4 regions of the Paenibacillus sp. FSL M7-0802 genome follow, and region 1 is predicted to be linked to each of the others. Evidence: a T-box and tRNA genes for the amino acid it is inferred to sense, from the RefSeq annotation. Region 1 holds a T-box; the other regions hold tRNA genes.
The links. A T-box is a leader RNA that pairs with one kind of tRNA and senses whether it is charged. The one in region 1 lies ahead of argS (arginine--tRNA ligase), so its partner is inferred to be a tRNA-Arg.

Region 1 (7,479 bases):
GAAGGTATATGAGCTTCCTGAGCTGGATGAAATTCGTGCCTACCATACTTCACAGTTGAAACTGTTTTGGCCAGAATATTTGCGGAAGCTGAACCCTGAAATTTATCGTGTAAATCTGAGCGAGAAGGTATGGGAGCTGAAGCAAAAGCTGATCGATAGCTATATGCAGCCCGAAGTTGAAGAAAAAGAATAGTTGGAAGAGGCACCTCATGAATGTATGGGGTGCCTTTTTGTGTCGCGGCATGTAGGAAATAGGAGCTTATTTATAAATTTCTCTCATCACATGTCGTAGCTCAGGGACAATAATGCGTTCCATTGCCAAACGAACGGCTCCACGTGAGCCAGGCATAGAAAATACAGCTGTCTGGCCCACAGTGCCAGCTACAGCCCGGCTTAAGATAGCTGCTGAACCAATGTCCTCAGCAAAGCTTAAATAACGGAAGATTTCTCCAAAGCCAGGTAGTTCCTTATCCAGTAGAGAGGAGACGGCTTCATATGTAGTATCACGTGGAGAAATACCGGTACCGCCTGTCAAAAGTACAGCCTCGATTTCATCCTGTGCCGCTGCTTCGGATACTAACTGCTGAATACCTTCGTAGTCATCTTTGACGATGACATATCGAACAACCTTATATCCATTGGTTTCTAGTAGATCCATGAGCAGTCGTCCCCCAGTATCTGTTTCCACGGTGCGGGTGTCCGAGACAGTCACGACCATGCAATTAACCTGTTGCGGGGATTCCTGTCGATGCTCCTCTACAGAAGACATATTCATTGAAATGCTCACTCCTTGATCGGTGGTTAGACATACACTTTTTACAATAGAGCAATGACTGAGTGTATGCAAGTCAGAAACAGGGGCTAAAAATCCATGTGATTAATATCCTTGCACTTGCACACTGGAATATAGTACACTTCCTTACATAAGTCGGGATTACTTTGTTTTTATTTTATTGAAAGCGCGCACATCAAATGATTAATCTCAAGGGTCAGCGGGTAATAGTACAGCAGGGTCAACAACTGGGAGGTAATGTAATATGAATCATTCATACCAACAATGCGTGGATGCTTGCCTGGAATGTATGAACGCTTGCAATGTATGTTACGTAGCGAGTTTGAAGGAATATGATTTAGCTATGCTGCGTGAATGTATTCGAGTGAGTAGGGAATGTGCAGAAATATGCGGATTTGCTGCTCAAATGCTGCAGCGTGGAACGGATTTTGCCGAGCAAATCTGTGAGCTGTGCGCCAAGGCCTGTGAGGTATGTGCTGCTGAATGCAGCAAGCATTCCCATGATCACTGCAAGCATTGTGCAGAAGCCTGCCGTCGTTGCGTTCAGGCGTGCCGCCAGTTGGTGGCAGTGTAATTACATATATGGAACTAGTGCCTGAAGAGGAAATAATAGGTTGCTTTCTACTGAATAGGTTTGTATAATGATTGGAATTAACGTCATGGAACGGGAGAGTAGCAGCGGAGCCGTATCATTACAGCGAGCCGGAAGAGGTGTAAGCCGGTATGAGGTCCGATGTGAAGCGCACCCGGGAGACGGTTGACCCAACGAGCAGAACTTCTAGTAGATCAGCCCGGCAGACACCGTTATTAGTCATTGGAGTGAAATCGCGATTTGTGTAAGTTAGCTGTAACTACACAACCGATTTACGAAGAGTGGTACCGCGGGGATATTAAAGTTCTCGTCTCTTGAATTATTTCAAGAGGCGGGGGCTTTTTTTGTTAGATTCTATAAAAAGAGGAGAGAGATCATGTTGATGAGGATTGCTGCTCAAGCGATATTGGCCCATACGGGCTTGGAGGAGAAAGAAATTTTATCTTTATTTGAGGTGCCTCCGCAGCCTGAATGGGGAGATGTGGCGTTTCCCTGTTTTGTGCTGGCCAAAAAGTTTCGAAAGTCTCCACAGCACATTGCACTGGAATTGGCGGAGCTAGTGAATCATGAAGAAGGTTTAACTGCTTCAGCATCGGGTGCCTATGTAAATATAACATTGGATCGATCTGTTCATATTCCACTTATGCTTGCTGAATTGAGCAAGGCCGATTTCCTCAGGCCCAATATCGGGCACGGACAGCGGGTAGTTATTGATATGTCCTCGCCCAATATTGCCAAACCGTTTGGTATCGGTCATCTTCGCTCTACTGTTATCGGTGCTGCCTTGTATCGTATTCTTGGTGAAACCGGATATGTTCCAGTTAGTGTGAATCATCTTGGGGATTGGGGAACACAGTTTGGCAAGCAAATTGCGGCCTATAAAAGATGGGGAAATGAGGAGCAGCTACAACATGATCCGATTGGTGAATCGCTGAAGCTATATGTTCGTTTTCATCAGGAGGCCGAGCATGATCCGACTTTGGAGGATGAAGGCCGCGAGTGGTTCCGACGTTTGGAGCATGGGGATGCTGAGGCTCAACAACTATGGGAGTTTTTTGTTGAAGTTAGTCTGGGTGAATTTGATCGTATGTACCAGCGTCTAAACATTACATTTGACCATGTGCTGGGAGAAAGTTTTTACAATGATAAGATGCAGGCAGTTGTTGCTCAATTAAGAGCAAAAGGATTGCTGGAGGAAAGTGATGGTGCGCTCGTGGTTCGTCTGGAAGACGAGGAACTGCCTCCGTGTCTTATTCTAAAAAAGGATGGGACCACCATTTATCCGACACGTGATCTGGCAACAGCGATTTATCGTCATGAAGTGATGAAGGCTGATCGGTTGCTGTACGTCGTTGGTGGAGAACAGAAGTTGCATTTTCAGCAGGTGTTTGCGGTGCTGAAGCATGCAGGGGAGGCTTGGGCGGAGCAATGTGAGCATGTGCCGTTTGGATTAATGCGGTTTGCGGGTAAGAAAATGTCCACAAGACGCGGAAAAGTTGTCAAACTGGAGGAGGTGCTGGATGAAGCTATAGCGCGTGCTCAAGCCATCATTACTCAGAAGAACCCCGATTTGCAGGAACAACAGGCAGTAGCTGAGGACGTTGGTATCGGGGCGATTATTTTTGGTGATTTAAAAAACAACCGGCTGAATGAAGTGGATTTTTCGTTGGAGGAGGCGCTGACCTTTGAAGGCGAGACCGGGCCTTATGTGCAGTATACTCATGCGCGCATACGCAGCCTTCTGGAGAAAGCTCACGCTCGCGTCGATGTTGATAATACCAATTCTAGCGACAACGCCCTTGTCCAAGATAGCCATTCTCGTGATTTGAATGACGTATCGGATGGAATGTTGGGTGACACAGGTTGGGCGCTGCTTAAGCAGTTGGATCGCTATCACGGACAACTGATACGTGCGGTTCGCCAACTGGAGCCTTCGGTAATTGCGAGATTTGCATTGGATACGGCCCAGGCGTTTAACCGTTTTTACGCCAAGGAAAGGATTGTCGATGGTGGACAGTGGCGTATTCAGTTGGCGGAACAAACTGCCGATATTCTGGCATGCGCGCTGCAACTTCTTGGTCTGAAAGCACCGAATCGGATGTAAGCAAAGCGAACAAAGGGGAGCGAGTTTTTGCTGGCGGGATGACTGCTACCCAGACCTGGATCTTCCAAAGGAATACTGTAAAAAAATAAATCGGTTACAGGCACTTTTGGGTATGTATAAAGATTGTGAGCAGAAAAGAGTTAGACGGGTACACTAAACGCAGGTATTCCACTGTTTTGCAACCAATTTGTGCATATTTGAAACATTTGATGCTTTTATTGCGTCGGTAAGTGTAGAAGCAAAGTAAACATGGAGGTGTATCTCATGAAAAAGAACAAAAGCGTGACAGCTGCCCTGCTTGTCATCTGCTCATTGGCAGTAGCTACGTCGGCCTCTGCTTTTCGTGATATAAAGGGAGCTGAACAGGAGAAGATCGTAAACTCACTTCAGGACAAAGGAATTATTCAAGGAATAACCAAGGATAAATTTGCACCGGATCAAACGCTCACGTATGCACAAGGAGTACACTTGGTTGTTCGTGCAATGGATCTTCAGGTAATGCCTGATTTCACAACGGGTTCCTTTGCAAACATTCCGGCTTCTGCATGGTATGCCCAGTCCTATCGGATTGCAGCCCAACACCAAATCCCTTTGTCACCAGATATTGATCCAAGCACCCGTATGACAAGAGAACAATTTGCGAATATTCTGTATAAAGCAGTGAGTGCAACGGGTGAATATCCAACTATCCGTATGTTAATTAATGTAGCGGATGGCAAAAAACTAGACCAGGAATCAAATGCAGCCGTTCAATTCCTGCTATTGACCAAAATTGCAAAATTGGACGAACAGAGCAACTTTAACCCGGATCGTAAAGTAACGCGGATGGAGGCAGCAGAAATGGTCTATAACGCATCCGAATTTGTACAAAGTCATAAAACGGTTGAAGCTACTCCTGAAAATCCGGCTGAGCCTGTAGATCCGGTTCAACAAAATAACATTAGTATGAGTATAGAAAAGGCAAATGACGAGCAGAACAAAGTGACAATCACCCGTCTGCAGGCACCTAATCCAGGTTACGGCATTGAAGTGGATCACATCGACTACGTAGATGATACGAATGCAGTAATTTACTACAAGCTGACTAGTCCAAAGCCAGGGGAAATGAATATTCAGGTCATTACGGATACCCACACAAGCACATTGGTAGACAGCAAGTATAAGGTTACGCTTAAAGCAGTAGATGGAACAGTGCTTCCGCCCACAGGAACAGGCACGTCTGTAGCTAAATAAAATTACGAGCCCTATGTTATAGATATAAATAAAACCAGCGAGCCTCCAATTTGTAGGGGAGACTTGCTGGTTTTTTTCATACCAAATGTTAATCGTTAGCCCTAAGCAATAGGGCTATTCAAGCTTTAAATGCTGACTTTGCTTGCAAGTAGGTCATCTTGCGCAGCATGTGCAGAGGATGAAGCCGAATCTGTTGCAACTGTTCCCGACTGGAGCTGATACATTTGGAAGTAACGACCGCCTTGAGCCATAAGTTCGTCATGGCTGCCCCGTTCAACAATTTCACCCCGATGAAGCACCAAAATTTGGTCCGCACTGCGAATGGTGGACAAACGGTGAGCAATGATAAAGGTCGTACGTCCCTTCTTGAGTACCTCAAGAGCGGATTGGATGAGCGCTTCCGTTTCGGTGTCAATATTGGCAGTAGCTTCATCCAGAATTAAAATTGCGGGATCAAAGGCTAGTGCACGAGCGAAGGAAATAAGCTGGCGTTGCCCGGCTGATAAAGTGCTACCTTTTTCAATAACAGGCTCATCGAATCCTTGCGGCAAATGGGCCAGCAATTTGTCGGCTCCAACGTCATGCAGCGCTTTATTCACCTGTTCTCTCGTGATTCGGCTGTCTTCGAGACTGACATTAGAGGCTACCGTACCTGTAAACAAATATGGATCTTGAAGAACAATACCCATATGATGGCGAATCCATTGCTTAGGGATGTCTTTGACAGATGTTCCGTCAATGGTGATCGTTCCTTTTTGCGGATCATAGAACCGGAATAGCAGGTTAATAATCGAACTTTTGCCTGATCCGGTATGTCCGACAAGGGCAACTGTTTGCCCGGGCTGTGCAGTAAAGGAAATATGTTTAAGTACATCATCCTTTTTGTAGGCAAAGGAAACGTCGTTAAACTCTACCTGGCCTTTGTAGCGCGGCATCGTGCCGTCCGTCACCGGCTCTCCAGTTTCGTCCATCAACTCAAATACGCGTCCTGAGGATACGATGGAAGTATCCAGTACGGCGAGTTGGTTGACCATACCCGTCATAGGTTGGAACAGTCGACCCAGCACATCGACGAAGGCATACAATACGCCTAGTGAAACAGCACTACCTGTAGTTCCGAGCGCCTCAGATCCGAAATACCACAACACGACGGCAAAGGCGAGATTTCTTAACACGTTGACTAAATTGTGCGAAGTGAAGGCGTTCAAATTCAGCATTTTATTCTGATGCTTCATATAGTCATCATTCAGTTCTTCAAACTCTTGCTGCGTTTGTTTCTGGTGCCGGAACACGCGAATAATGGACATCCCTTGAATCGATTCATTGATAATCGCATTAATTTCACTGAGTCTGGACCGAATGATTGTATTATAGCGGGTGGCGACCTTGCGATACAATATAATCCACAAGATCAATAACGGTACAATAAACAGAGAGATAAGACCCAGTCTGAAGTCTAGCAAAAAGAGTGCAACATATACTCCTGCCATCGTTACAATCCCTGAAGTGAAATTTGAGAGCACAGCCACAAACAAATCTTTGACTGCCTCAGTGTCATTCGTAACACGGGATACGACTTTGCCTGCGGGCAAGTTATCAAAAAAGTAAACTGGCAACCGCTGGATGTGCGCGTAGAGATCAAGCCGAAGCTTTTGAATGACCTTGTTCGCCGAGGATTGCAGCCAGTATGTTTTGCCGAATTCAGCAAAAATGGAAATAATCAGGAAGAAGCAATACCAGCCAATCAGCTGAAAGATACCGGGCATTTCCGGTTTGTAAAAGCTATACAGTTCATCAGCTGTCAGAGCCTTAGCTTCATAGCGAAAGGTGTCGGAGCCGCGTGTCACAGTCAGCGTTCCGTTCGTAAAGGAGCGGTTACCGTCAGCCACTTTAACCGAGCCATCGATAAATACGAAAGATTTCCCAACTTGTAAAATCCTCGCTTCGCGACCTTTGGTCTCCCCGGACTCAAAGCGATCTTCACGCTTAAAGTGGGTTCCAGCATAGCTTACAGTTCCGTCCACACTAGTTGTTTCATAAAATGGTTTTTCAATAGCGAGCATATGGTCGTCAATCATCGTTTTGGCGATGAAGGGACCAGCGAGCTCGGCGGCTACTCCGATAGCCAAAGCGATGAGAGCGGCAATAAAGCCTGCTTTGCTCGTCAGCGCGTACTGGAATAGCCTTTTGCCGATATTAGGTTTCATTAGGATACCTCCCCTGAGGTCAGATCAGATTCCACTTGTTGCCGTTCATACTGTTGTCGGTACCATCCGTCAGCCTGAAGCAGCTCGCTGTGGGTCCCTTCCTCAATAATGCGTCCTTGCTCCAGCACGACGATCCGGTCTGCATGTTCTACAGCAGAGAGGCGGTGGGTGGAGATCAAGGTTGTTTTACCCGAGCGCTTACGTCGGATATTGTCAATAATCCTTGCTTCCGTCCGGGCATCTACTGCAGATAGTGCATCGTCGAGCAATAGAATATCCGGATCACCGATAAAGGCGCGTGCCAGCGAAACACGCTGCTTCTGGCCGCCGGACAGGGCGATACCTTTTTCTCCGACCAGTGTATCCAGCCCATCAGACAAGGTACCTAAATCCTGGTCGAAGGCAGCTGTACGGATAGCTTCCATAATGTCGTCATCATCTGCACGAGGTTTCCCGAACTGAATGTTCTCGCGCACCGATTTGGAAAACAAAATTTGCTCTTGCGGCACGTAGCCGATCCAGCTGTGTAGTTGTTCTACTGCAATGTCCT
Region 2 (7,479 bases), 1.9 Mb from region 1:
CAAATAATATATCATTTTCAGCAAAAGAAAGCAACTTGTAAATAATCCCTTTTTCAAACTTAAAATCCCTTTCACCGTTTAGTCAACCATTATTAGCTCCAATGTTATTTCAAAACAGCTAGTTCATAAAATGTCATGTGTTCAGTTCCATTTAATATAAATATATTATTGGTAATTAACCGCTATACGACGTTAATTAGTTTTTTTGTAATCTATTTTGTTCGTTAACCCCGTTACCCCATGTGCTAGATTGTTAGAAGACATGCAACAAGGCGAAGCCTCTTGGACCCCGCCTAATGGTATTCATAATATTAGAGGCGACAAATTTCATGGGCACATTGGCCGTACGAAGGACAGCAGCACATGCCACGTAATACCTTGAGATCGTGAATGACAATCTTTCCATCCCTTGTATCTAGGGTTCCCTGCTCTTTCAGCGCGCTCAGCATCCGGTTCACACTCTCTCGTGTCGCTCCAATCATCTCACCTAATTCGGAGTGACTAAGCTTCATATTTAGTAAAATGCCATCCTTCACAGCCACGCCACATGTATTGCTAGCACGGATCAATGTAGACGCTAGCGCTCCAGTTTTACCATACAACAGTAAGTCCCGAAAGCGCGATTGCATAATGCGTTGCTTCATCGCCATCCACTGGATGAACTGAAGTGCCATTTCCCCATTTTTGGACAAGAGCGACTCCAGATCCTTAACAAGCACGACGCCTAACTCACACACATCGGCTGTTTCCGCAGTGCAGCTATACTCTTCTCCATCTATCCCGCTAAATTCCCCAATTAAGTCACCTTGATGCTGAATGGTCAGAATCAGTTCTTTACCATCTTCTGTCGATTTACGAAGTTTAACATGACCTGAATGTATATAATAAAGCTGCTCTGCATCATCGCCCTCTCGGAAAAGCATAACGCCTGCCTTTACCTTCTTCCAGGACATAATATCTTTTAGCAGATCCAAATGTTCTTCTGTCAAATAAATCTGAATTCCCGTGCGTTCCGCTTCGTCCCCAAACCGTTCCATACAAGTGGCTTGCATGTTAGCGTCCTCCTCGTGTTTACCTGATATCTATATCATAATGTTTTAATGCCTGGGTTGTTATCGGGAGAACACCTGATTTTATACCTTCCTACTCCCTGATTTACTGTGATAAATATCACTTCCGAGGTAAGCTAATGCCCCATTTATCGGCCTTTTCCCTACTCCTTACCCGACCAGATGAAAAGTCAGTGTTTCCTGCGCCTATAGATCAGGGGGTTCCCTGATCTACTTTTGTAACTGTCGGAACTACAATGAATTAGAGATATAGTTTGGTTATGAAAAAGGATGTGTCTTCTATGCTACAAATAACGGATGAAATGCGAAAAGAACTGAATCAGTTGAGAGATACTATTTATGGTGATCTCACTGCCCTTGCATTTATGTCCAAGTCGGGTGGTAAGTTGCATTGGTATTACGCCTCCGGTAGCCGAAGCAATCGCTATCGTCTTATTTCTTTTAAGATTGGCCATGGTATTGCCGGGATGGCTGTTCGCTTGGGACGTACCGTGACTGTAAGTGCTTTGCTATCAGGTAGTATACGTTTGCGTCAGGAATGTGCACTAATGCTGGCCGAGCAGCTTCACTCTGCTGTTGCTATTCCCTTTTCCAGCACAGGGGATCTGCCCAACGGTGTGCTGCTTCTTGGTAATCGTGATGTGAGGATGTTCACAGAGTCTGATGTAGCCGAGGCCACTCAAGTCGCTCAACGCCTTAGCCAACTATGTGCTTACCCTCTTACTCCATAGATCAACAATGTTTCTGTAGATAATGAAACTCATAAAATACTTGATATGACTGTCCCTAACTATCTTTGTTGATTGAAATCCCTAAAATTTGCTATGATTATGACAAAACGCACGGTTTTTTTACCGTTCGAGGGGATGACAAATTGATTCGTATACTAGTAGTGGATGATCACGTTGTCGTACGTTCTGGCCTCATGGCCCTATTGGACGGCAAAAACGGTATCAAGGTAGTAGGAGATGCAGCAGACGGGGATGAGGCAATCCACAAGGCAGTGGAGCTACAACCTAATGTGGTGCTCATGGATTTTAGCATGCCACCTGGCAAAGATGGTCTCACGGCAACCACTGAATTAAAAAAAAAGTTGCCCGACACAGAAGTCCTTATTTTAACAATGCATGATGATGAAGAATATCTGTTCCGGGCCATTCAGGCTGGAGCATCCGGATATATTTTAAAAAGCGCACCTCACGAGGAGTTGCTCGCTGCCATCCAGTCTGTAGCCGAGGGTAGTGCCTATTTGTACCCGAATGCAACCAAACGACTGATGAGTGAATATCTGGACAAAATCAAACAGGAAGGCATAGCCGGACCCTATGAATCCCTATCTGAGCGGGAAAAGGAGATTCTATCGTGGGTAGCCAAAGGATATGCCAACAAGGAAATTGCCGAGCACCTAGTGATTAGCGTCAAAACCGTAGAGTCCCATAAAAGTAACCTTATGGAGAAGCTTAACTTGAAAACACGACCTGAGCTAGTCAAATTCGCACTAAAAAAGGGGCTGCTCCATTATGAATGAACCTTCTAATCCTTTACTGCAGCATGCCTTTGGTGAATCAACCGATACATTGCTGAATGATCTAGAAATTTATATACCAGAGTCCCCTTTTCTCCATGCACTACGTAACTCACTCCACCAACTATCCAATCTAAAATTTGCTCTAGATACGTCTTCCATTGTTGCTTTGACCGATCATCGAGGTATTATTCAGTACGTGAACGACAAGTTTTGTGAGATTTCGCAATACAGTCGTGAAGAGCTGATCGGTCAGGATCATCGTCTCATTAATTCAGGCTATCATACCCCTGCCTTCATGAAAAACCTGTGGACTACAATCCGTTCAGGTGAGGTATGGCAAGGAGAAATACGTAATCGTGCTAAAGATAACAGCTACTACTGGGTGAATACTACGATCGTTCCGTTTATGGACGAGGAAGGTAAACCCTATCAGTACTTAGCGATCCGCAATGAGGTCACTAAACTGAAGAAAGTAGAAGCAGAACTCCAGTCTATGATGACGCAAGTCATGCAAATACAGGAAGAAGAACGTAAACGCTTTTCAAGAGAGCTACATGATGGGATAGGACAAAGCTTGTTTTCACTTATTATTCAGTTAGATAGCCAACTTGCCGAACAACCTAGTGCTGCTCTGGAGAGTCTTCGTTCGCAGGTGACCGACATCATCAAAGATGTTCGTGGTCTAGCGTGGGAACTTCGTCCCTCAGTTCTGGATGATTTGGGTGTCGTCCCAGCTATAAGAACCTATATTGAAAACTTCTGTTCTCATTACGGGATTGAGGTGCATTTTCAATGCACTCTACGTAAACGCCTTGATATTCGCAAGGAAATAGCAATTTATCGGATTGTACAGGAGGCATTAACGAATGTAGCCAAATACGCAGATGTAGCGGAGGCATATGTCGACGTTGAGGATCAAGATGAAATGATACAAGTGACCATTCGGGATGAGGGCATTGGATTCTCTGGAAAGTCCCAAGGAGAGGGAGTTGGATTGTTCAGTATGGAAGAACGAGCTAGAGGGGTAGGGGGATTTATGAGCATGACCTCTGCTCCAGATGAGGGAACCTCCATCCAGCTGACCATTCCCGTGTAAAAACTGTCCACTAGATCGGTTATCGGTGTATACCAGTTGTATGATCAGAACGATATACACCGATACCGAGATTATGAATAATCAATACATTGTGGGTACATGAAGATAAATACAAAAAAAGAGAGAGCTCTGTCCCCAGACAGGCTCTCTTTATTTATAAGGTGTCACCACTGAGGCAACAAGAATCCGCTATAGCAAAAAGCGGGTGATGGGAATCGAACCCACGCTACCAGCTTGGAAGGCTGGAGTTCTACCATTGAACTACACCCGCAAATCAGTATCGGGATGACACGATTTGAACATGCGACCCCCTGGTCCCAAACCAGGTGCTCTACCAAGCTGAGCTACATCCCGACATTATACTTTTTTTAAGAAATGGCGCGCCCTGAGAGATTCGAACTCCCGGCCTTTTGATTCGTAGTCAAACGCTCTATCCAGCTGAGCTAAGGGCGCATATTTAAATCCATAATGAGCAGTCAAGGCGCCACCCAGATTTGAACTGGGGATGAAGCTTTTGCAGAGCTTTGCCTTACCACTTGGCTATGGCGCCGTATGGATAATGGAGCGGACGACGGGAATCGAACCCGCGACCCTCGCCTTGGCAAGGCGATGCTCTACCGCTGAGCCACGTCCGCAAAATATGGTGCGGTCGAGAGGACTCGAACCTCCACGGGGGTTAGCCCACACGGACCTGAACCGTGCGCGTCTGCCAATTCCGCCACGACCGCAAAATAATTATAAATGGTGAGCCATGAAGGACTCGAACCTTCGACACCCTGATTAAAAGTCAGGTGCTCTACCAACTGAGCTAATGGCTCTTAATGGCTGGGGATATAGGATTTGAACCTATGCATGACGGAGTCAAAGTCCGTTGCCTTACCGCTTGGCTAATCCCCAATAAATTAAGAATAAAGGGCGGCCGATGGGGCTTGAACCCACGAATGCCGGAGTCACAGTCCGGTGCGTTAACCACTTCGCCACGACCGCCATATGATTATGAAAAGACTGGTGGAGGATGATGGATTCGAACCACCGAACCCGTAAGGGAGCAGATTTACAGTCTGATGCGTTTGGCCACTTCGCTAATCCTCCAAAATGGTGCCGGCGAGAGGACTTGAACCCCCAACCTACTGATTACAAGTCAGTTGCTCTACCAGTTGAGCTACACCGGCACATTACTCATTTCCCACTTGAAAGGTGGCTCGGGACGGAATCGAACCGCCGACACGAGGATTTTCAGTCCTCTGCTCTACCGACTGAGCTACCGAGCCATATTTTGTTTTATTACTACACCATATAATCCACACTATATATGTCAACTATATATGAGATTAAAATGGCGGAACTGACGGGATTCGAACCCGCGATCTCCTGCGTGACAGGCAGGCATGTTAGGCCTCTACACCACAGTTCCAGAGGCATTTCCAATAGGAAATTAATTGCGGGGGCAGGATTTGAACCTACGACCTTCGGGTTATGAGCCCGACGAGCTACCGAACTGCTCCACCCCGCGACATTAAAAGGGACTTATCAAATTTTCTTATGGTGGAGGCTGAGGGGCTCGAACCCCCGACCCTCTGCTTGTAAGGCAGATGCTCTCCCAGCTGAGCTAAGCCTCCATATTATGACCCGTAGGGGATTCGAACCCCTGTTACCTCCGTGAAAGGGAGGTGTCTTAACCCCTTGACCAACGGGCCTTACAAAATAAGTTCTGATTCCAATAAATTTATGGCGGAGAGAGAGGGATTCGAACCCTCGCACCACTTTCGCAGTCTAACCCCTTAGCAGAGGGTCCCCTTATAGCCACTTGGGTATCTCTCCGAGTAGCGGCAGAGGGGATCGAACCCCCGACCTCACGGGTATGAACCGTACGCTCTAGCCAGCTGAGCTACGCCGCCACCTTATATATAAAAGTCAGAAATATTCAAAACATGGCTCCCCGAACAGGACTCGAACCTGTGACAACTCGATTAACAGTCGAGTGCTCTACCAACTGAGCTATCAGGGAATATTGGTGGAGCCAAGCGGGATCGAACCGCTGACCTCCTGCGTGCAAGGCAGGCGCTCTCCCAGCTGAGCTATGGCCCCAATCTTTTTGTTATTCTAGAAGTGGTGGGCCTTAGTGGACTCGAACCACCGACCTCACCCTTATCAGGGGTGCGCTCTAACCAGCTGAGCTAAAGGCCCTAACATGTAAAACTTCATCATCCTTTAAAGGATATCGCTTGGCGACGTCCTACTCTCCCAGGACCCTGCGGTCCAAGTACCATCGGCGCTGGAGGGCTTAACGGTCGTGTTCGGGATGGGTACGTGTGGAACCCCTCCGCTATCGCCACCAAACATGAATTTACATCGTAAATTCTATCGTACGGTTATTCGCTTCATCACATATCGTGTGAATGAATAGCCATGCGCTTGTCGTATGTCACTTGTACATACCTTCAAGGTTACACCCTGAAAACTGGATCCGAAACTCATTTGCGTTTTATTTAGGATAAGCCCTCGACCGATTAGTATTGGTCAGCTCCATGCATTACTGCACTTCCACCCCCAACCTATCTACCTCGTCGTCTTCAAGGGGTCTTACTAATTGGGAAATCTCATCTTGAGGGGGGCTTCACGCTTAGATGCTTTCAGCGCTTATCCCTTCCGTACATAGCTACCCAGCGGTGCTCCTGGCGGAACAACTGGTACACCAGCGGTACGTCCATCCCGGTCCTCTCGTACTAAGGACAGCTCCTCTCAAATTTCCTACGCCCACGACAGATAGGGACCGAACTGTCTCACGACGTTCTGAACCCAGCTCGCGTACCGCTTTAATGGGCGAACAGCCCAACCCTTGGGACCTACTTCAGCCCCAGGATGCGATGAGCCGACATCGAGGTGCCAAACCTCCCCGTCGATGTGGACTCTTGGGGGAGATAAGCCTGTTATCCCCAGGGTAGCTTTTATCCGTTGAGCGATGGCCCTTCCATGCGGTACCACCGGATCACTAAGCCCGACTTTCGTCCCTGCTCGACTTGTAGGTCTCGCAGTCAAGCTCCCTTCTGCCTTTGCACTCTTCGAATGATTTCCAACCATTCTGAGGGAACCTTGGGGCGCCTCCGTTACTCTTTAGGAGGCGACCGCCCCAGTCAAACTGCCCACCTGACACTGTCCTCGCACCGGATCACGGTACCAAGTTAGAACCTAGATACGATCAGGGTGGTATCCCAAGGATGCCTCCCTTCAAGCTGGCGCTCAAAGTTCAACGGCTCCCACCTATCCTGTACAGATCGTACCCAAATTCAATATCAAGCTGCAGTAAAGCTCCATGGGGTCTTTCCGTCTTGTCGCGGGTAACCTGCATCTTCACAGGTATTAAAATTTCACCGGATCTCTCGTTGAGACAGCGCCCAAGTCGTTACGCCATTCGTGCGGGTCAGAATTTACCTGACAAGGAATTTCGCTACCTTAGGACCGTTATAGTTACGGCCGCCGTTTACTGGGGCTTCGGTTCATAGCTTCGCCCGAAGGCTTACCACTCCCCTTAACCTTCCAGCACCGGGCAGGCGTCAGCCCGTATACTTCGCCTTGCGGCTTCGCACAGACCTGTGTTTTTGCTAAACAGTCGCTTGGGCCTTTTCACTGCGGCCCCCTCGGGCTATTCACCCTACCGAGGCACCCCTTCTCCCGAAGTTACGGGGTCATTTTGCCGAGTTCCTTAACGAGAGTTCTTCCGCGCGCCTTAGAATTCTCTTCTCGCCTACCTGTGTCGGTTTGCGGTACGGGCACCTTCTCCTGGC
Region 3 (7,479 bases), 3.2 Mb from region 1:
GAAGGTGCCCGTACCGCAAACCGACACAGGTAGGCGAGAAGAGAATTCTAAGGCGCGCGGAAGAACTCTCGTTAAGGAACTCGGCAAAATGACCCCGTAACTTCGGGAGAAGGGGTGCCTCGGTAGGGTGAATAGCCCGAGGGGGCCGCAGTGAAAAGGCCCAAGCGACTGTTTAGCAAAAACACAGGTCTGTGCGAAGCCGCAAGGCGAAGTATACGGGCTGACGCCTGCCCGGTGCTGGAAGGTTAAGGGGAGTGGTAAGCCTTCGGGCGAAGCTATGAACCGAAGCCCCAGTAAACGGCGGCCGTAACTATAACGGTCCTAAGGTAGCGAAATTCCTTGTCAGGTAAATTCTGACCCGCACGAATGGCGTAACGACTTGGGCGCTGTCTCAACGAGAGATCCGGTGAAATTTTAATACCTGTGAAGATGCAGGTTACCCGCGACAAGACGGAAAGACCCCATGGAGCTTTACTGCAGCTTGATATTGAATTTGGGTACGATCTGTACAGGATAGGTGGGAGCCGTAGAACTTTGAGCGCCAGCTTGAAGGGAGGCATCCTTGGGATACCACCCTGATCGTATCTAGGTTCTAACTTGGTACCGTGATCCGGTGCGAGGACAGTGTCAGGTGGGCAGTTTGACTGGGGCGGTCGCCTCCTAAAGAGTAACGGAGGCGCCCCAAGGTTCCCTCAGAATGGTTGGAAATCATTCGAAGAGTGCAAAGGCAGAAGGGAGCTTGACTGCGAGACCTACAAGTCGAGCAGGGACGAAAGTCGGGCTTAGTGATCCGGTGGTACCGCATGGAAGGGCCATCGCTCAACGGATAAAAGCTACCCTGGGGATAACAGGCTTATCTCCCCCAAGAGTCCACATCGACGGGGAGGTTTGGCACCTCGATGTCGGCTCATCGCATCCTGGGGCTGAAGTAGGTCCCAAGGGTTGGGCTGTTCGCCCATTAAAGCGGTACGCGAGCTGGGTTCAGAACGTCGTGAGACAGTTCGGTCCCTATCTGTCGTGGGCGTAGGAAATTTGAGAGGAGCTGTCCTTAGTACGAGAGGACCGGGATGGACGTACCGCTGGTGTACCAGTTGTTCCGCCAGGAGCACCGCTGGGTAGCTATGTACGGAAGGGATAAGCGCTGAAAGCATCTAAGCGTGAAGCCCCCCTCAAGATGAGATTTCCCAATTAGTAAGACCCCTTGAAGACGACGAGGTAGATAGGTTGGGGGTGGAAGTGCAGTAATGCATGGAGCTGACCAATACTAATCGGTCGAGGGCTTATCCTAAAATAAAACGCAAATAAGTTTCGGATCCAGTTTTCAGGGTGTAACCTTGAAGGTATGTACAAGTGACATATGATAAGCGCATGGCTATTCATTCACACGATAAGTGATGAACCGAATAACCGTACGGTAGAATTTGCACAGCAAATTCATGTTTGGTGGCGATAGCGGAGGGGTTCCACACGTACCCATCCCGAACACGACCGTTAAGCCCTCCAGCGCCGATGGTACTTGGACCGCAGGGTCCTGGGAGAGTAGGACGTCGCCAAGCAGAGCTTTATGATTAATATTCCCTGATAGCTCAGTTGGTAGAGCACTCGACTGTTAATCGAGTTGTCACAGGTTCGAGTCCTGTTCGGGGAGCCATTTGCTCTCATAGCTCAGCAGGTAGAGTGCATCCATGGTAAGGATGAGGTCACCGGTTCGAACCCGGTTGAGAGCTTGTTATAGGATGGCCCGTTGGTCAAGGGGTTAAGACACCTCCCTTTCACGGAGGTAACAGGGGTTCGAATCCCCTACGGGTCATAGGATATTATGGAGGCTTAGCTCAGCTGGGAGAGCATCTGCCTTACAAGCAGAGGGTCGGGGGTTCGAGCCCCTCAGCCTCCACCATTTTTCATCCTCTTACCTGGATGAAATCTTGGGGAATTGTGAATCATATGCATATTGGGGATTAGCCAAGCGGTAAGGCAACGGACTTTGACTCCGTCATGCATAGGTTCAAATCCTATATCCCCAGCCATTAAGAGCCATTAGCTCAGTTGGTAGAGCACCTGACTTTTAATCAGGGTGTCGAAGGTTCGAGTCCTTCATGGCTCACCATTGTATTACATGCGCGTGTGGCGGAATTGGCAGACGCACTAGACTTAGGATCTAGCGTCTTTGACGTGGGGGTTCAAGTCCCTCCACGCGCATCTTGTTTTTGCGGACGTGGCTCAGCGGTAGAGCATCGCCTTGCCAAGGCGAGGGTCGCGGGTTCGATTCCCGTCGTCCGCTCCATATTTGCGCCCTTAGCTCAGCTGGATAGAGCGTTTGACTACGAATCAAAAGGCCGGGAGTTCGAATCTCTCAGGGCGCGCCATATTTTAAAAAATTATATCGGGATGTAGCTCAGCTTGGTAGAGCACCTGGTTTGGGACCAGGGGGTCGCATGTTCAAATCGTGTCATCCCGATACTATTTTGCGGGTGTAGTTCAATGGTAGAACTTCAGCCTTCCAAGCTGATAGCGTGGGTTCGATTCCCATCACCCGCTTACCGATTACCTAGAAGCCGAAAGGCTTCTTTTTATTTTGTCCACATTACATTTACTTCTATGTATATAAGCTAGTGCAATTATGTCTCCTGTCATGCACAGTTGGGGATGACTTGTGCATATTGTACATAGGCTCTTGTTACTTTTGACACCTAGATCCCGAATTTCCCCTCTAACGTTCCCCTTTCTCCTGCAGTAAGGCTAATTTCGTGATCAAATCCTTTAAATATAGGAATCCTATAGCTATTATGGTACGAATTCATGGTGATAACTCAACAGTTGCTCTTGGGTTGTGCACATTTCCCTTTATTTATGTGGGTAAAAAGCGAAGTGTTAAAGAGGAAATACCCTAGAAACACTGAGAAAATGGCTAATTTGTGTATATCTTTGTGGATAGAAGGCTAATGGAGTTGACTTTGTCAACAAATAATAAACATATACACACTATGTCGCATGAATTTGTACCTTTAAAAACACACTCTTTATAAGAGACTGTGCATAATGTTTCACGCATCACTAGTGTATACATTCATTTCTATTTATTAATTTCATATTTATTCATAACAATCCAATATTTTCTCGAAAGAAGTAATTCAAAAAGATGATTTTTTACTGTAAATTTTGCAGCTTTTCATGCGTTTTTATTGTATGATGTTAAGAAAGTGTCAAATTTCGTGTGTATACGTACCTTTGCTACAACTGTATATGGTGTGGAACAGATCAGATGGGGGGAAAAGCATGACTGAGCTTACGTTAACCGCTAACAAAAACCAATCCAACAATCTGCTACGGCGGGACGTTCGTTTTCTAGGGAATATTCTTGGTGAGGTTTTGGTTCATCAGGGTGGCAACGAACTTTTGGATATCGTGGAGAAAATACGTGAGACAAGTAAATCGTTACGTGCCGGGTATCAGCCGGAGTTGTATGAGAATTTCAAACAAATGGTCAGCGGACTGGATACGGATATTCGTCACCAGGTTATTCGCGCGTTTGCGATTTATTTTCAGTTGGTGAATATCGCTGAGCAAAACCATCGTATTCGTCGTAAGCGGGATTATGAGCATTCCGCTGGTGAAGATGTTCAGCCCGGTTCCATTGAAAGTTCCGTTCAGGAGCTTAAACAAGGGGGCTTCTCCGCTGAGGACGTTAGCAACTTGCTGAAAGAGCTCTCTTTGGAGCTAGTCATGACCGCACATCCTACAGAAGCGACACGACGAGTAATTCTGGATATCCACAAGCGCATTTCCGAGGACGTCATGCTGCTGGATAATCCGATGCTTACCTTGCGTGAGCGGGAACAGGTACGGGAGAATCTGCTAAACGAAGTAATTACGCTGTGGCAGACAGATGAGCTGCGTGATCGCAAGCCAACTGTATTAGATGAAGTGAGAAATGGAATGTATTATTTTCACGAGACCTTGTTTCATGTACTCCCAGATGTGTACCAAGAATTGGAACGATGTTTGGACAAATATTATCCCGAACAAAAATGGCACATACCCACTTATCTGAGATTTGGTTCCTGGATCGGTGGAGACCGAGACGGCAATCCGTCTGTGACAGCTCATGTGACTTGGGAAACGTTACGTATGCAGCGCAAGTTGGCTTTGAGAGAATATCAGCACACGTTAAAGGAACTCATGGGTTACTTGAGTTTCAGCACCAGCATTGTGCGAGTTTCCGATGATCTGCTGGCTTCTATTGAAGAAGACCGTACACACATTACACTTAAAAAGATGGAAGTATGGCATAACGAAAAAGAGCCATATCGCATTAAACTGGCATATATGATTGCTAAAGTGAACAACATCCTGGATGAAAGCAAACAGGGCACCAATGAGCGTTATAATTCTGCGGAAGAGCTCATTGCAGACCTAAATGTTATTGATAACAGCCTGCGTCATCATTTTGCCGATTATGTAGCAAACACATATATTCAAAAGATGATTCGCCAGGTAGAGTTGTTTGGATTCCATACAGCTACGCTGGATGTGCGTCAGCATAGTCAAGAACATGAAAATGCGATGACTGAAATTCTTTCTAAAATGAATATTGTGTCGGATTACAGTAAGCTGTCAGAAGAAGAAAAAATAAATCTGCTGGAAAAGCTGCTGAATGAACCTCGTCCGATTACTTCACCGTATTTAAAATATAGCGATAGTACACAGGAATGTCTTGACGTATATCGTACGATTTATTTGGCTCAGGAGGAATTCGGCAAGCAGTCCATTACAAGCTACTTGATCAGTATGACTCAGGGAGCCAGTGACTTACTGGAGGTTATGGTCTTATCCAAAGAGGTAGGCCTGTTCCGCATCGAGAAGGATGGTACTGTTATCTGTACGCTGCAATCCGTCCCTTTGTTCGAAACGATAGATGATCTGCATGCTGCACCTGATATTATGAGAAGATTGATGAACTTGCCTGTATATCGACAATCTGTGGCTGCGATGGACCAGCTTCAGGAGATTATGCTGGGATACTCGGACAGTAATAAAGATGGCGGTGTGGTTACAGCGAACTGGGAACTTCGGGTCGCTATGAATAGCATTACGGAAGTAGTTAATGAGTTTGGCGTAAAAGTGAAGTTTTTCCACGGTCGTGGAGGTGCGCTGGGTCGTGGTGGAATGCCACTTAATCGCAGTATTTTGGCTCAGCCTCCTCATACGATTGGAGGCGGAATCAAGATTACGGAGCAAGGCGAAGTACTATCATCCCGATACTCGCTTAGAGGCATCGCGTACCGGAGCTTGGAGCAGGCAACATCGGCGCTGATTACGGCTGTGGCATATCATCGTTCCGGGAAGAAGGAAGTGTTTGAGGAGAGCTGGGAGGAGATTATCGCCCGCATTTCCCAAGTATCACTGGATAAGTATCAGGATTTGATTTTCCGAGATCCAGATTTCTTCAACTTCTTCAAAGAATCTACACCGTTGCCTGAGGTGGGCGAGCTGAATATTGGATCTCGTCCGTCCAAGCGTAAGAACAGCGAACGTTTTGAGGACTTGCGCGCCATTCCATGGGTTTTTGCATGGACACAAAGCCGTTACTTATTACCTGCGTGGTATGCGGCTGGAACAGGTTTGCAAAGCTTCTATCAAAACAATGAGGATAACCTTAAAGTGCTGCAAACGATGTTTAGGGACTCTGCTTTCTTCCGGTCACTTATTGATACACTGCAAATGGCAATCGCTAAAGCGGATTTACTGATTGCAGAAGAGTACGCTGGGATGTCGGATAACGAAGAGGCCCGGCAGCGCATTTTCGGACAGATTTCAGCGGAGTTCAAGCTGACATCTGAGTTGATTTTGAAAATAACCGGACAATCCGAGATTTTGGACGACGTGCCGGTTATTCAGGAATCTATCCGGTTGCGTAATCCTTATGTTGATCCGTTAAGTTACTTGCAGGTTCAATTGCTAAGTGAGCTACGGGAGCTGCGGGATCAGAACGGTGATGACACTGAAATGCTGCGTGAGGTATTGTTGACGATTAACGGAATTGCCGCAGGCTTAAGAAATACGGGCTGATATAGTGTGGTTGTACGAATACAGGCAATCGGGTACTCATGGGGTGCCCGATTGTGCTGTTTGTATATTGATGGCAGGTGTGCTTGCAGTTAGTAACAATACTACAGTTGATTTCCGGATAAAATTAAACTACGATGAATAATCATAAACATGTAGTAAGTAACCCATCAGCAAGTCTGGGGGAGTATAGAGTGGATAATATGGAAAGCCGCTTGGTGAGGCTGGTACAGAAAGGTGATCAGCGAGCTTTTGCGGAGTTAGTCGAGTTATATAAAGATCGGATTTTTCATCTTTCCTACCGGATGCTAGGTAATCGCCATGAGGCGGAGGATCTGGTGCAGGAAACTTTTTTGCGTGTGTATCGTAATTTGGAAAAATACGATCATGGACAGAAGTTCTCAACCTGGATTTATCGAATTGCTACAAATCTGTGCATTGATCGTCTGCGAAGGAGAAAACCTACATACTCACTTGATGCTGAAATGAATGATCAGGAAGGTGTCGATGGGTACGCCATGCTCGCCAGTGAAGAGCTTACCCCTGAGGGGAGTACGCTTCTGTCCGAAACGCAGGCTTTAATTCATGACGCCATTGACAGCCTTCCGGATAAATATAGGACGATTATGGTTTTACGGTACTTGCAGGAGCTTTCCTTACAGGAAATCAGCGATGTGCTCAATCTCCCAGTCACCACGATTAAGACAAGAGTACACAGGGGCCGGGATTTTCTGCGCAAAAAACTGGAGCACAAGCTATAGATCATGCGCATAGATTCTAGGAAAAGAGTCTGCGTAGATGTTTTTATGAAACATAATGCTCGTTGTAACGTATGTAAGATGAGCAAAGTTTCTAAGCCGGAGCATGTTATGTTGAGAAACACGGAAGAATATTAGAAAGGATTGGCTCATATGGATTGCAAACAAGCCGTCTCTTTTATGCATGACTATCTAGATGGCGACCTGTCTGAGCAGGACAAACATGAGTTGGAACAGCACTTGTTAGACTGCCCGGAATGCCGCATGCGTTTTAAAGAGCTGGAGCGGACGGATGCGATGCTTTACGGTACACGCTATCATCAAGTGCCGTGTGTATCGGATGAGCTGACATTTCGCATTATGAATGCTTTGCCACCGCATAAAAGACAGACTGCGGTGCCTATGCTGACGTGGGTGAAAAGGCATCCCGCTGTAACAGCCGCTGCCTTCTTCCTTATTGTTATATGCTCAAGCATGGCTAGCTTTTCTAGCACGGACCATCAATTGGTAGTCAAAGGAAGCCAACTGGATCAAGTCGTTATTCAGGGTGATACTGTGATTGTGCCTGAAGGGAAATCCATTGCCGGAGATCTAACAGTGCAAAATGGTGAAGCCCGTGTATACGGCGATGTGGAAGGAAATGTAACTGTAATTG
Region 4 (7,479 bases), 3.9 Mb from region 1:
CCGAAAATACTTTTTCGGTTAAATGCTTCTCCACTCATTTCTGGCTCCCCCAATCTAGCTGTCTAGCACTTATATTGCGTAATTTATCGGGATCTCGACCCTTGTCTGTCCCTTTAAATACATCGGCGGAATAAACCAAAATATGAACCCGCTCGAATCTTACTTACATTCTCACTTCCCTCAATCATCCGTCAGCCGATATCGTATTCACCATACTTGCGTGTAACCATGCAATGATTTTTTTAAAAGTGCTTCATGTTTCCTAATCACCGTGGATCCGTTGGCATTGGAATTCCAAGGTGGCCATATGCCGCCGGAGTCACTGTTCGTCCCCGAGGTGTTCTTTGTAAAAGGCCAATTTGTAACAAATAGGGCTCGTACACATCCTCAATTGTCTGGCTCTCCTCCCCAATGGTCGCAGCAATTGTGTCCAATCCTACAGGCCCGCCCCTGAATGAATGAATCATGGCCTTAAGCATTTTATGATCAATTTCATCAAGTCCGAGTGGATCTATTTGAAGCCTCTTTAGCGCCTCTGCAGCTAACTCAGAATGAATAATACCGTCTCCAGCAACCTGGGCAAAATCACGCACCCTTTTTAACAGTCGGTTGGCAATACGCGGTGTCCCCCGTGAACGCAATGCGATTTCCTCTGCCGCATCCCCGACAATTTCAATCTCCATAATATCCGCGTTCCTGGACACGATGTAAGCCAGCTCGTCTGTCGTATAAAACTCTAATCGACTAATAACACCAAACCGATCACGCAATGGCGCAGAGAGCAGCCCAGCGCGCGTAGTGGCCCCTATAAGGGTAAAGGGTGGCAAATCCAGACGGACCGAGCGTGCACTCGGGCCTTTACCAATCATAATGTCCAGCGCAAAATCCTCCATTGCAGGATACATGACTTCTTCCACCGTACGATGAAGGCGATGAATCTCATCAATGAACAAAACATCACCCTCTTGAAGATTGGTCAGCAATGCTGCCAAATCTCCCGGTCTTTCAATTGCAGGACCTGAAGTTGTACGCAGATTAACCCCCAACTCATTGGCAATAATGTTAGCAAGAGTTGTTTTACCCAACCCCGGCGGTCCGTACAACAGTACATGGTCCAACGCTTCTTTACGCATTTTGGCCGCTTCAATATATACTTTCAGATTTTCCTTAACCTGATTTTGGCCGATATATTCATTTAGATAACGGGGGCGAAGGCTTAGCTCCGCCGTCTGGTCTTCCATCATCAAATTGGCGGAAATAATCCGGTCATCCATATTCCATCGCTCCTCTTTTCACCAGACATTTGTTAACGGACATCAGCGTCCTATCCGGCAAACAACAGTTGCAAAGCCCGCTTCATCAAAATATCAGCAGATTCATCAGGTTTCGCATCTTTCTTCATTCTGCTCCATACCTTATCCAACTCAGCATCAGTGTAACCCAGCGCCTTGAGCGCCTCACGGGCCTCGCCCCAATATGAACCTTCGCCTTCTTCTACGACAGGCTCAGCAAACAATCCGGTTGCCATCCCCAACGAGCCAATACCGTCGAGCTTATCTTTCAAATCCAGAATCATACGTTGTGCCGTTTTTTTACCGATCCCCGGTAACTTGGTGAGAAATGTGATATTCTCCTGATAAATCGCCGTTACCACATGAGCAGGCGTACCGCCTCCTAAAATACCAAGCGCAACACGCGGTCCAATACCAGATACATCAATCAGTTTACGGAACAGCTGCTGCTCCTCACGAGTCGCAAAACCGAACAGTAAAATAGCATCTTCCCTTACATGATGGTGAATGTAAATGACCACTGAACCTTCAGTTTTGGCGAACGCGTAAGGATTCGGACAAAATACCCGGTACCCTACACCCTGCACATCTAAAACGACATATTCATTTTCCAAATGGGCCACAGAACCACGCAAGAAATCTATCATTTTCGCAATACCTCATTTAATTTTGAATTTAGTCCATAAGAATGCGCATGACAAATAGCCACCGCCAAAGCATCCGCTACATCGTCCGGTTTGGGCACAACTTGAAGCTTTAGAAACATTCTAACCATTTCTTGTACCTGTTTCTTCTCAGCCTTACCATACCCTACAATAGCCTGCTTTACCTGCATCGGCGTGTATTCACCTATAGGCAAATTACGTTGTTTTGCAGCTAGTACCAGCACCCCACGTGCCTGACTTACAGACATAGCGGTTGTAACGTTGCGATTAAAAAAGAGCTTTTCCAGTGCTACCGCATCAGGCTTATATTTATCTATTAATTGCAACATGCCTTCATACACATGAAGCAGCCTTTCTTCTTCCGGTGTATGGGCCTCCGTCTGGATGCAGCCATACTGTACAGGAACCACCTTGCTGCCAATCTTGTCTACAAATCCGAAGCCCACAATGGCAATGCCCGGATCAATTCCTAAAAAACGCAAAAAAATCTCTCCCCTATCGCTCAAACATGGCTTAACTAAACAATAGCCAGACGTTATCCTTAATATAATCATGGCCAAATACCATATAAAGCGAACATATGTGTCGTTCTTTTCATTATAACAAAACTTTGTATCTAATAGAGGAAAAAATTTAAACGTGAGTAAAAACATAAAAAGAGACGCTTCAAGCCTCACCTCATGGGCAATGCCTAACGTCTCCGTAGTTGTAATCAATAGTGCTGCTTTAATACCCTTTGTGTTCGCTCCACGGCAAAGTCACTAAAAGTGGAGATTACACTGTTATACTCATTTATATCCTGTACACGGATCCCCTGCTGAAGTTGTTTATACACCCCTTCTGGCAAGGCCGTCTCCATGGAACCCACATCCAATTGAAAAAAAGTGCGGATAACTTTTTCTCTTTTAGGTAGCCCTTCATACAATGTAAGCTGGCCGTCAGTGCTCAAACCCATGTATCCACGCTCTTTGCATGACTCTGACAAGTCTTCCACCCTGCGCTCCAGCCACACCTCTCCTTTGGTATTAAGTCGCCCCTTCCAATCGGGATGTTGCTTCAGTAAGGTCTCTAGCTGCTGTGAACTTAGTGTTCCCAAGGAAAGTGTTTCCGTACCACACACGTAGGTGGTTAATAGACGGGTCTTCCTGCTTATACCGGAAGCACGAATACTTTGCAATAGTTGCGTCTGTGAGGAGTGATCTTCAGTTGGACTCAGATGTGAAGCCTCCTCCACGCTCTCCTCTGCCATGACGGTAGTAGCGAGTGGCTGTGACAACATAGCCTGCAAATAATTCGAAAACAGAATACCCAACCCTGCCAGCAAACAAGCCGCACCAAAAATGCTACAAGCCCACACTGTTCTTCTCCACTGTTTCCAGCGCCGTTTCATCTGTTTTTTCCAACTTAATCGCTTCACAGTAATCCCTTCCGTCCCACTTTTTGTGTTAGTGTGACCTGACGATTACTGATTTATACAAAAAGATATGAATATAACAAAAAAGCCGCTGCTTCCAGCGACTTTCCTTTTGAATCGGGATGACACGATTTGAACATGCGACCCCCTGGTCCCAAACCAGGTGCTCTACCAAGCTGAGCTACATCCCGAAATAGATGCCGGTGAGAGGACTCGAACCTCCACGGTTTCCCTCACGATTTTGAGTCGCGCGCGTCTGCCAATTCCGCCACACCGGCTTATGAAGTTAATGGCGCGCCCTGAGAGATTCGAACTCCCGGCCTTTTGATTCGTAGTCAAACGCTCTATCCAGCTGAGCTAAGGGCGCAAATATGGAGCGGACGACGGGAATCGAACCCGCGACCCTCGCCTTGGCAAGGCGATGCTCTACCGCTGAGCCACGTCCGCAATATCATTATATCCATGACATATAAGTTCATGAATGGTGAGCCATGAAGGACTCGAACCTTCGACACCCTGATTAAAAGTCAGGTGCTCTACCAACTGAGCTAATGGCTCCCAACAGGGTAATATAACTTTGTAAAAATGGCGGAACTGACGGGATTCGAACCCGCGATCTCCTGCGTGACAGGCAGGCATGTTAGGCCTCTACACCACAGTTCCATAGCAGTTTACATTCAAAAGTTAATTGGTTGCGGGGGCAGGATTTGAACCTGCGACCTTCGGGTTATGAGCCCGACGAGCTACCGAACTGCTCCACCCCGCGATAATATTAGGGACTTCTATTTAAATAAATGGTGGAGGCTGAGGGGCTCGAACCCCCGACCCTCTGCTTGTAAGGCAGATGCTCTCCCAGCTGAGCTAAGCCTCCATACTACTTATGACCCGTAGGGGATTCGAACCCCTGTTACCTCCGTGAAAGGGAGGTGTCTTAACCCCTTGACCAACGGGCCATACAATAAAATAATTATGGCGGAGAGAGAGGGATTCGAACCCTCGAGACGCTTTTGGCGCCTACACGATTTCCAATCGTGCTCCTTCGGCCAACTCGGACACCTCTCCATATGGCTCCCCGAACAGGACTCGAACCTGTGACAACTCGATTAACAGTCGAGTGCTCTACCAACTGAGCTATCAGGGAATATTAATCATAAAGCTCTGCTTGGCGACGTCCTACTCTCCCAGGACCCTGCGGTCCAAGTACCATCGGCGCTGGAGGGCTTAACGGTCGTGTTCGGGATGGGTACGTGTGGAACCCCTCCGCTATCGCCACCAAACATGAATTTACATCGTAAATTCTATCGTACGGTTATTCGCTTCATCACATATCGTGTGAATGAATAGCCATGCGTTTATTGTATGTCACTTGTACATACCTTCAAGGTTACACCCTGAAAACTGGATCCGAAACTCATTTGCGTTTTATTCTTAGGATAAGCCCTCGACCGATTAGTATTGGTCAGCTCCATGCATTACTGCACTTCCACCCCCAACCTATCTACCTCGTCGTCTTCAAGGGGTCTTACTAATTGGGAAATCTCATCTTGAGGGGGGCTTCACGCTTAGATGCTTTCAGCGCTTATCCCTTCCGTACATAGCTACCCAGCGGTGCTCCTGGCGGAACAACTGGTACACCAGCGGTACGTCCATCCCGGTCCTCTCGTACTAAGGACAGCTCCTCTCAAATTTCCTACGCCCACGACAGATAGGGACCGAACTGTCTCACGACGTTCTGAACCCAGCTCGCGTACCGCTTTAATGGGCGAACAGCCCAACCCTTGGGACCTACTTCAGCCCCAGGATGCGATGAGCCGACATCGAGGTGCCAAACCTCCCCGTCGATGTGGACTCTTGGGGGAGATAAGCCTGTTATCCCCAGGGTAGCTTTTATCCGTTGAGCGATGGCCCTTCCATGCGGTACCACCGGATCACTAAGCCCGACTTTCGTCCCTGCTCGACTTGTAGGTCTCGCAGTCAAGCTCCCTTCTGCCTTTGCACTCTTCGAATGATTTCCAACCATTCTGAGGGAACCTTGGGGCGCCTCCGTTACTCTTTAGGAGGCGACCGCCCCAGTCAAACTGCCCACCTGACACTGTCCTCGCACCGGATCACGGTACCAAGTTAGAACCTAGATACGATCAGGGTGGTATCCCAAGGATGCCTCCTCTCAAGCTGGCGCTCAAGATTCAACGGCTCCCACCTATCCTGTACAGATCGTACCCAAATTCAATATCAAGCTGCAGTAAAGCTCCATGGGGTCTTTCCGTCTTGTCGCGGGTAACCTGCATCTTCACAGGTATTAAAATTTCACCGGATCTCTCGTTGAGACAGCGCCCAAGTCGTTACGCCATTCGTGCGGGTCAGAATTTACCTGACAAGGAATTTCGCTACCTTAGGACCGTTATAGTTACGGCCGCCGTTTACTGGGGCTTCGGTTCATAGCTTCGCCCGAAGGCTTACCACTCCCCTTAACCTTCCAGCACCGGGCAGGCGTCAGCCCGTATACTTCGCCTTGCGGCTTCGCACAGACCTGTGTTTTTGCTAAACAGTCGCTTGGGCCTTTTCACTGCGGCCCCCTCGGGCTATTCACCCTACCGAGGCACCCCTTCTCCCGAAGTTACGGGGTCATTTTGCCGAGTTCCTTAACGAGAGTTCTTCCGCGCGCCTTAGAATTCTCTTCTCGCCTACCTGTGTCGGTTTGCGGTACGGGCACCTTCTCCTGGCTAGAGGCTTTTCTTGGCAGTCTGAGATCATGACCTTCGCTACTACAATTTTCGCTCCCCATCACAGCCCAGCCTTAACGATGTGCGGATTTGCCTACACACCAGCCTCACTGCTTAGACGGACATCCATCAGTCCGCGTCACTACCCTACTGCGTCACCCCATCGCTCATAACGGATTACGGTGGTACAGGAATTTCGACCTGTTGTCCTTCGACTACGCCTATCGGCCTCGCCTTAGGTCCCGACTTACCCTGAGCGGACGAACCTTCCTCAGGAACCCTTAGGCTTTCGGCGGATCTGATTCTCACAGATCTTTTCGTTACTCATACCGGCATTCTCACTTGAATGCAGTCCAGCGCTCCTTACGGTACACCTTCAACCCGCATTCAACGCTCCCCTACCCCTGATGCAAGCATCAAGCCATAGCTTCGGTGGTGTGTTTAGCCCCGTTACATTTTCGGCGCAGAGTCACTCGACCAGTGAGCTATTACGCACTCTTTCAATGGTGGCTGCTTCTAAGCCAACATCCTGGTTGTCTGTGCAACTCCACATCCTTTCCCACTTAACACACACTTGGGGACCTTAGCTGATGGTCTGGGCTGTTTCCCTTTCGACAATGGATCTTAGCACTCACTGTCTGACTCCCGGAACTAAATCTATGGCATTCGGAGTTTGACTGAGCTTGGTAACCCTTGCGGGCCCCGCACCCAATCAGTGCTCTACCTCCACGATTCTTTTTTCCGAGGCTAGCCCTAAAGCTATTTCGGGGAGAACCAGCTATCTCCGGGTTCGATTGGAATTTCTCCGCTACCCCCACCTCATCCCCGCATTTTTCAACATGCGTGGGTTCGGGCCTCCAGTGCGTGTTACCGCACCTTCACCCTGGACAGGGGTAGATCACCCGGTTTCGGGTCTACGTCCACGTACTCATTCGCCCTATTCAGACTCGCTTTCGCTGCGGCTTCAGCTCTTCACCTTAACCTTGCACGGGAACGTAACTCGCCGGTTCATTCTACAAAAGGCACGCCATCACCCATAGATCGGGCTCTGACTTCTTGTAAGCACACGGTTTCAGGATCTATTTCACTCCCCTTCCGGGGTGCTTTTCACCTTTCCCTCACGGTACTGCTTCACTATCGGTCGCCAGGGAGTATTTAGCCTTGGCAGATGGTCCTGCCGGATTCATACGGGGTTTCACGTGCCCCGCACTACTCGGGATCCGTCTCGGAGAGAACAAGTTTTGAACTACAGGGCTTTTACCTTCTCTGGCGGGCCTTTCCAGACCTCTTCATCTAACCGGTTCCTTTGTAACTCCATGTGAGACGTCCCACAACCCCAAGGAGCAAGCTCCTTGGTTTGGGCTAATCCGCGTTCGCTCGCCGCT

Region 2: it encodes a tRNA-Arg, which carries the amino acid that the T-box ahead of argS (arginine--tRNA ligase) is inferred to sense. The anticodon was not compared.
Region 3: it encodes a tRNA-Arg, which carries the amino acid that the T-box ahead of argS (arginine--tRNA ligase) is inferred to sense. The anticodon was not compared.
Region 4: it encodes a tRNA-Arg, which carries the amino acid that the T-box ahead of argS (arginine--tRNA ligase) is inferred to sense. The anticodon was not compared.

What each region holds. Positions count from the first base shown of each region.
Region 1 is NZ_JBBOSD010000001.1:408,617-416,095, reverse strand. Features, by position in the region: gene MHB54_RS02200 (nicotinate phosphoribosyltransferase) at 1-193, shown strand, start outside; gene MHB54_RS02195 (MogA/MoaB family molybdenum cofactor biosynthesis protein) at 260-775, opposite strand; gene MHB54_RS02190 (four-helix bundle copper-binding protein) at 1,038-1,367, shown strand; T-box leader at 1,445-1,703, shown strand; gene argS (arginine--tRNA ligase) at 1,762-3,489, shown strand; gene MHB54_RS02180 (S-layer homology domain-containing protein) at 3,754-4,722, shown strand; gene MHB54_RS02175 (ABC transporter ATP-binding protein) at 4,848-6,929, opposite strand; gene MHB54_RS02170 (ABC transporter ATP-binding protein) at 6,929-7,479, opposite strand, start outside.
Region 2 is NZ_JBBOSD010000001.1:2,354,777-2,362,255, forward strand. Features, by position in the region: gene MHB54_RS10990 (Crp/Fnr family transcriptional regulator) at 312-1,052, opposite strand; gene MHB54_RS10995 (GAF domain-containing protein) at 1,352-1,801, shown strand; gene MHB54_RS11000 (response regulator) at 1,945-2,598, shown strand; gene MHB54_RS11005 (PAS domain-containing sensor histidine kinase) at 2,591-3,694, shown strand; tRNA gene MHB54_RS11010 (tRNA-Gly) at 3,895-3,965, opposite strand; tRNA gene MHB54_RS11015 (tRNA-Pro) at 3,975-4,048, opposite strand; tRNA gene MHB54_RS11020 (tRNA-Arg) at 4,071-4,147, opposite strand; tRNA gene MHB54_RS11025 (tRNA-Cys) at 4,174-4,244, opposite strand; tRNA gene MHB54_RS11030 (tRNA-Gly) at 4,255-4,329, opposite strand; tRNA gene MHB54_RS11035 (tRNA-Leu) at 4,336-4,422, opposite strand; tRNA gene MHB54_RS11040 (tRNA-Lys) at 4,437-4,512, opposite strand; tRNA gene MHB54_RS11045 (tRNA-Gln) at 4,517-4,591, opposite strand; tRNA gene MHB54_RS11050 (tRNA-His) at 4,609-4,681, opposite strand; tRNA gene MHB54_RS11055 (tRNA-Tyr) at 4,701-4,786, opposite strand; tRNA gene MHB54_RS11060 (tRNA-Thr) at 4,791-4,866, opposite strand; tRNA gene MHB54_RS11065 (tRNA-Phe) at 4,893-4,965, opposite strand; tRNA gene MHB54_RS11070 (tRNA-Asp) at 5,032-5,108, opposite strand; tRNA gene MHB54_RS11075 (tRNA-Met) at 5,134-5,207, opposite strand; tRNA gene MHB54_RS11080 (tRNA-Val) at 5,238-5,313, opposite strand; tRNA gene MHB54_RS11085 (tRNA-Glu) at 5,320-5,391, opposite strand; tRNA gene MHB54_RS11090 (tRNA-Ser) at 5,424-5,515, opposite strand; tRNA gene MHB54_RS11095 (tRNA-Met) at 5,519-5,592, opposite strand; tRNA gene MHB54_RS11100 (tRNA-Asn) at 5,627-5,702, opposite strand; tRNA gene MHB54_RS11105 (tRNA-Ala) at 5,707-5,782, opposite strand; tRNA gene MHB54_RS11110 (tRNA-Ile) at 5,805-5,881, opposite strand; rRNA gene rrf (5S ribosomal RNA) at 5,918-6,034, opposite strand; rRNA gene MHB54_RS11120 (23S ribosomal RNA) at 6,185-7,479, opposite strand, start outside.
Region 3 is NZ_JBBOSD010000001.1:3,590,430-3,597,908, forward strand. Features, by position in the region: rRNA gene MHB54_RS16600 (23S ribosomal RNA) at 1-1,288, shown strand, start outside; rRNA gene rrf (5S ribosomal RNA) at 1,440-1,556, shown strand; tRNA gene MHB54_RS16610 (tRNA-Asn) at 1,576-1,651, shown strand; tRNA gene MHB54_RS16615 (tRNA-Thr) at 1,655-1,727, shown strand; tRNA gene MHB54_RS16620 (tRNA-Glu) at 1,739-1,810, shown strand; tRNA gene MHB54_RS16625 (tRNA-Val) at 1,822-1,897, shown strand; tRNA gene MHB54_RS16630 (tRNA-Gln) at 1,953-2,027, shown strand; tRNA gene MHB54_RS16635 (tRNA-Lys) at 2,032-2,107, shown strand; tRNA gene MHB54_RS16640 (tRNA-Leu) at 2,119-2,199, shown strand; tRNA gene MHB54_RS16645 (tRNA-Gly) at 2,210-2,284, shown strand; tRNA gene MHB54_RS16650 (tRNA-Arg) at 2,290-2,366, shown strand; tRNA gene MHB54_RS16655 (tRNA-Pro) at 2,385-2,458, shown strand; tRNA gene MHB54_RS16660 (tRNA-Gly) at 2,468-2,538, shown strand; gene ppc (phosphoenolpyruvate carboxylase) at 3,277-6,069, shown strand; gene sigW (RNA polymerase sigma factor SigW) at 6,261-6,827, shown strand; gene MHB54_RS16675 (anti-sigma factor) at 6,978-7,479, shown strand, end outside.
Region 4 is NZ_JBBOSD010000001.1:4,292,564-4,300,042, reverse strand. Features, by position in the region: gene MHB54_RS19855 (SpoIID/LytB domain-containing protein) at 1-38, opposite strand, end outside; gene ruvB (Holliday junction branch migration DNA helicase RuvB) at 267-1,274, opposite strand; gene ruvA (Holliday junction branch migration protein RuvA) at 1,325-1,939, opposite strand; gene ruvC (crossover junction endodeoxyribonuclease RuvC) at 1,936-2,439, opposite strand; gene MHB54_RS19835 (BofC C-terminal domain-containing protein) at 2,670-3,374, opposite strand; tRNA gene MHB54_RS19830 (tRNA-Pro) at 3,489-3,562, opposite strand; tRNA gene MHB54_RS19825 (tRNA-Leu) at 3,570-3,649, opposite strand; tRNA gene MHB54_RS19820 (tRNA-Arg) at 3,662-3,738, opposite strand; tRNA gene MHB54_RS19815 (tRNA-Gly) at 3,744-3,818, opposite strand; tRNA gene MHB54_RS19810 (tRNA-Lys) at 3,854-3,929, opposite strand; tRNA gene MHB54_RS19805 (tRNA-Asp) at 3,958-4,034, opposite strand; tRNA gene MHB54_RS19800 (tRNA-Met) at 4,061-4,137, opposite strand; tRNA gene MHB54_RS19795 (tRNA-Val) at 4,167-4,242, opposite strand; tRNA gene MHB54_RS19790 (tRNA-Glu) at 4,253-4,324, opposite strand; tRNA gene MHB54_RS19785 (tRNA-Ser) at 4,342-4,433, opposite strand; tRNA gene MHB54_RS19780 (tRNA-Asn) at 4,437-4,512, opposite strand; rRNA gene rrf (5S ribosomal RNA) at 4,532-4,648, opposite strand; rRNA gene MHB54_RS19770 (23S ribosomal RNA) at 4,801-7,479, opposite strand, start outside.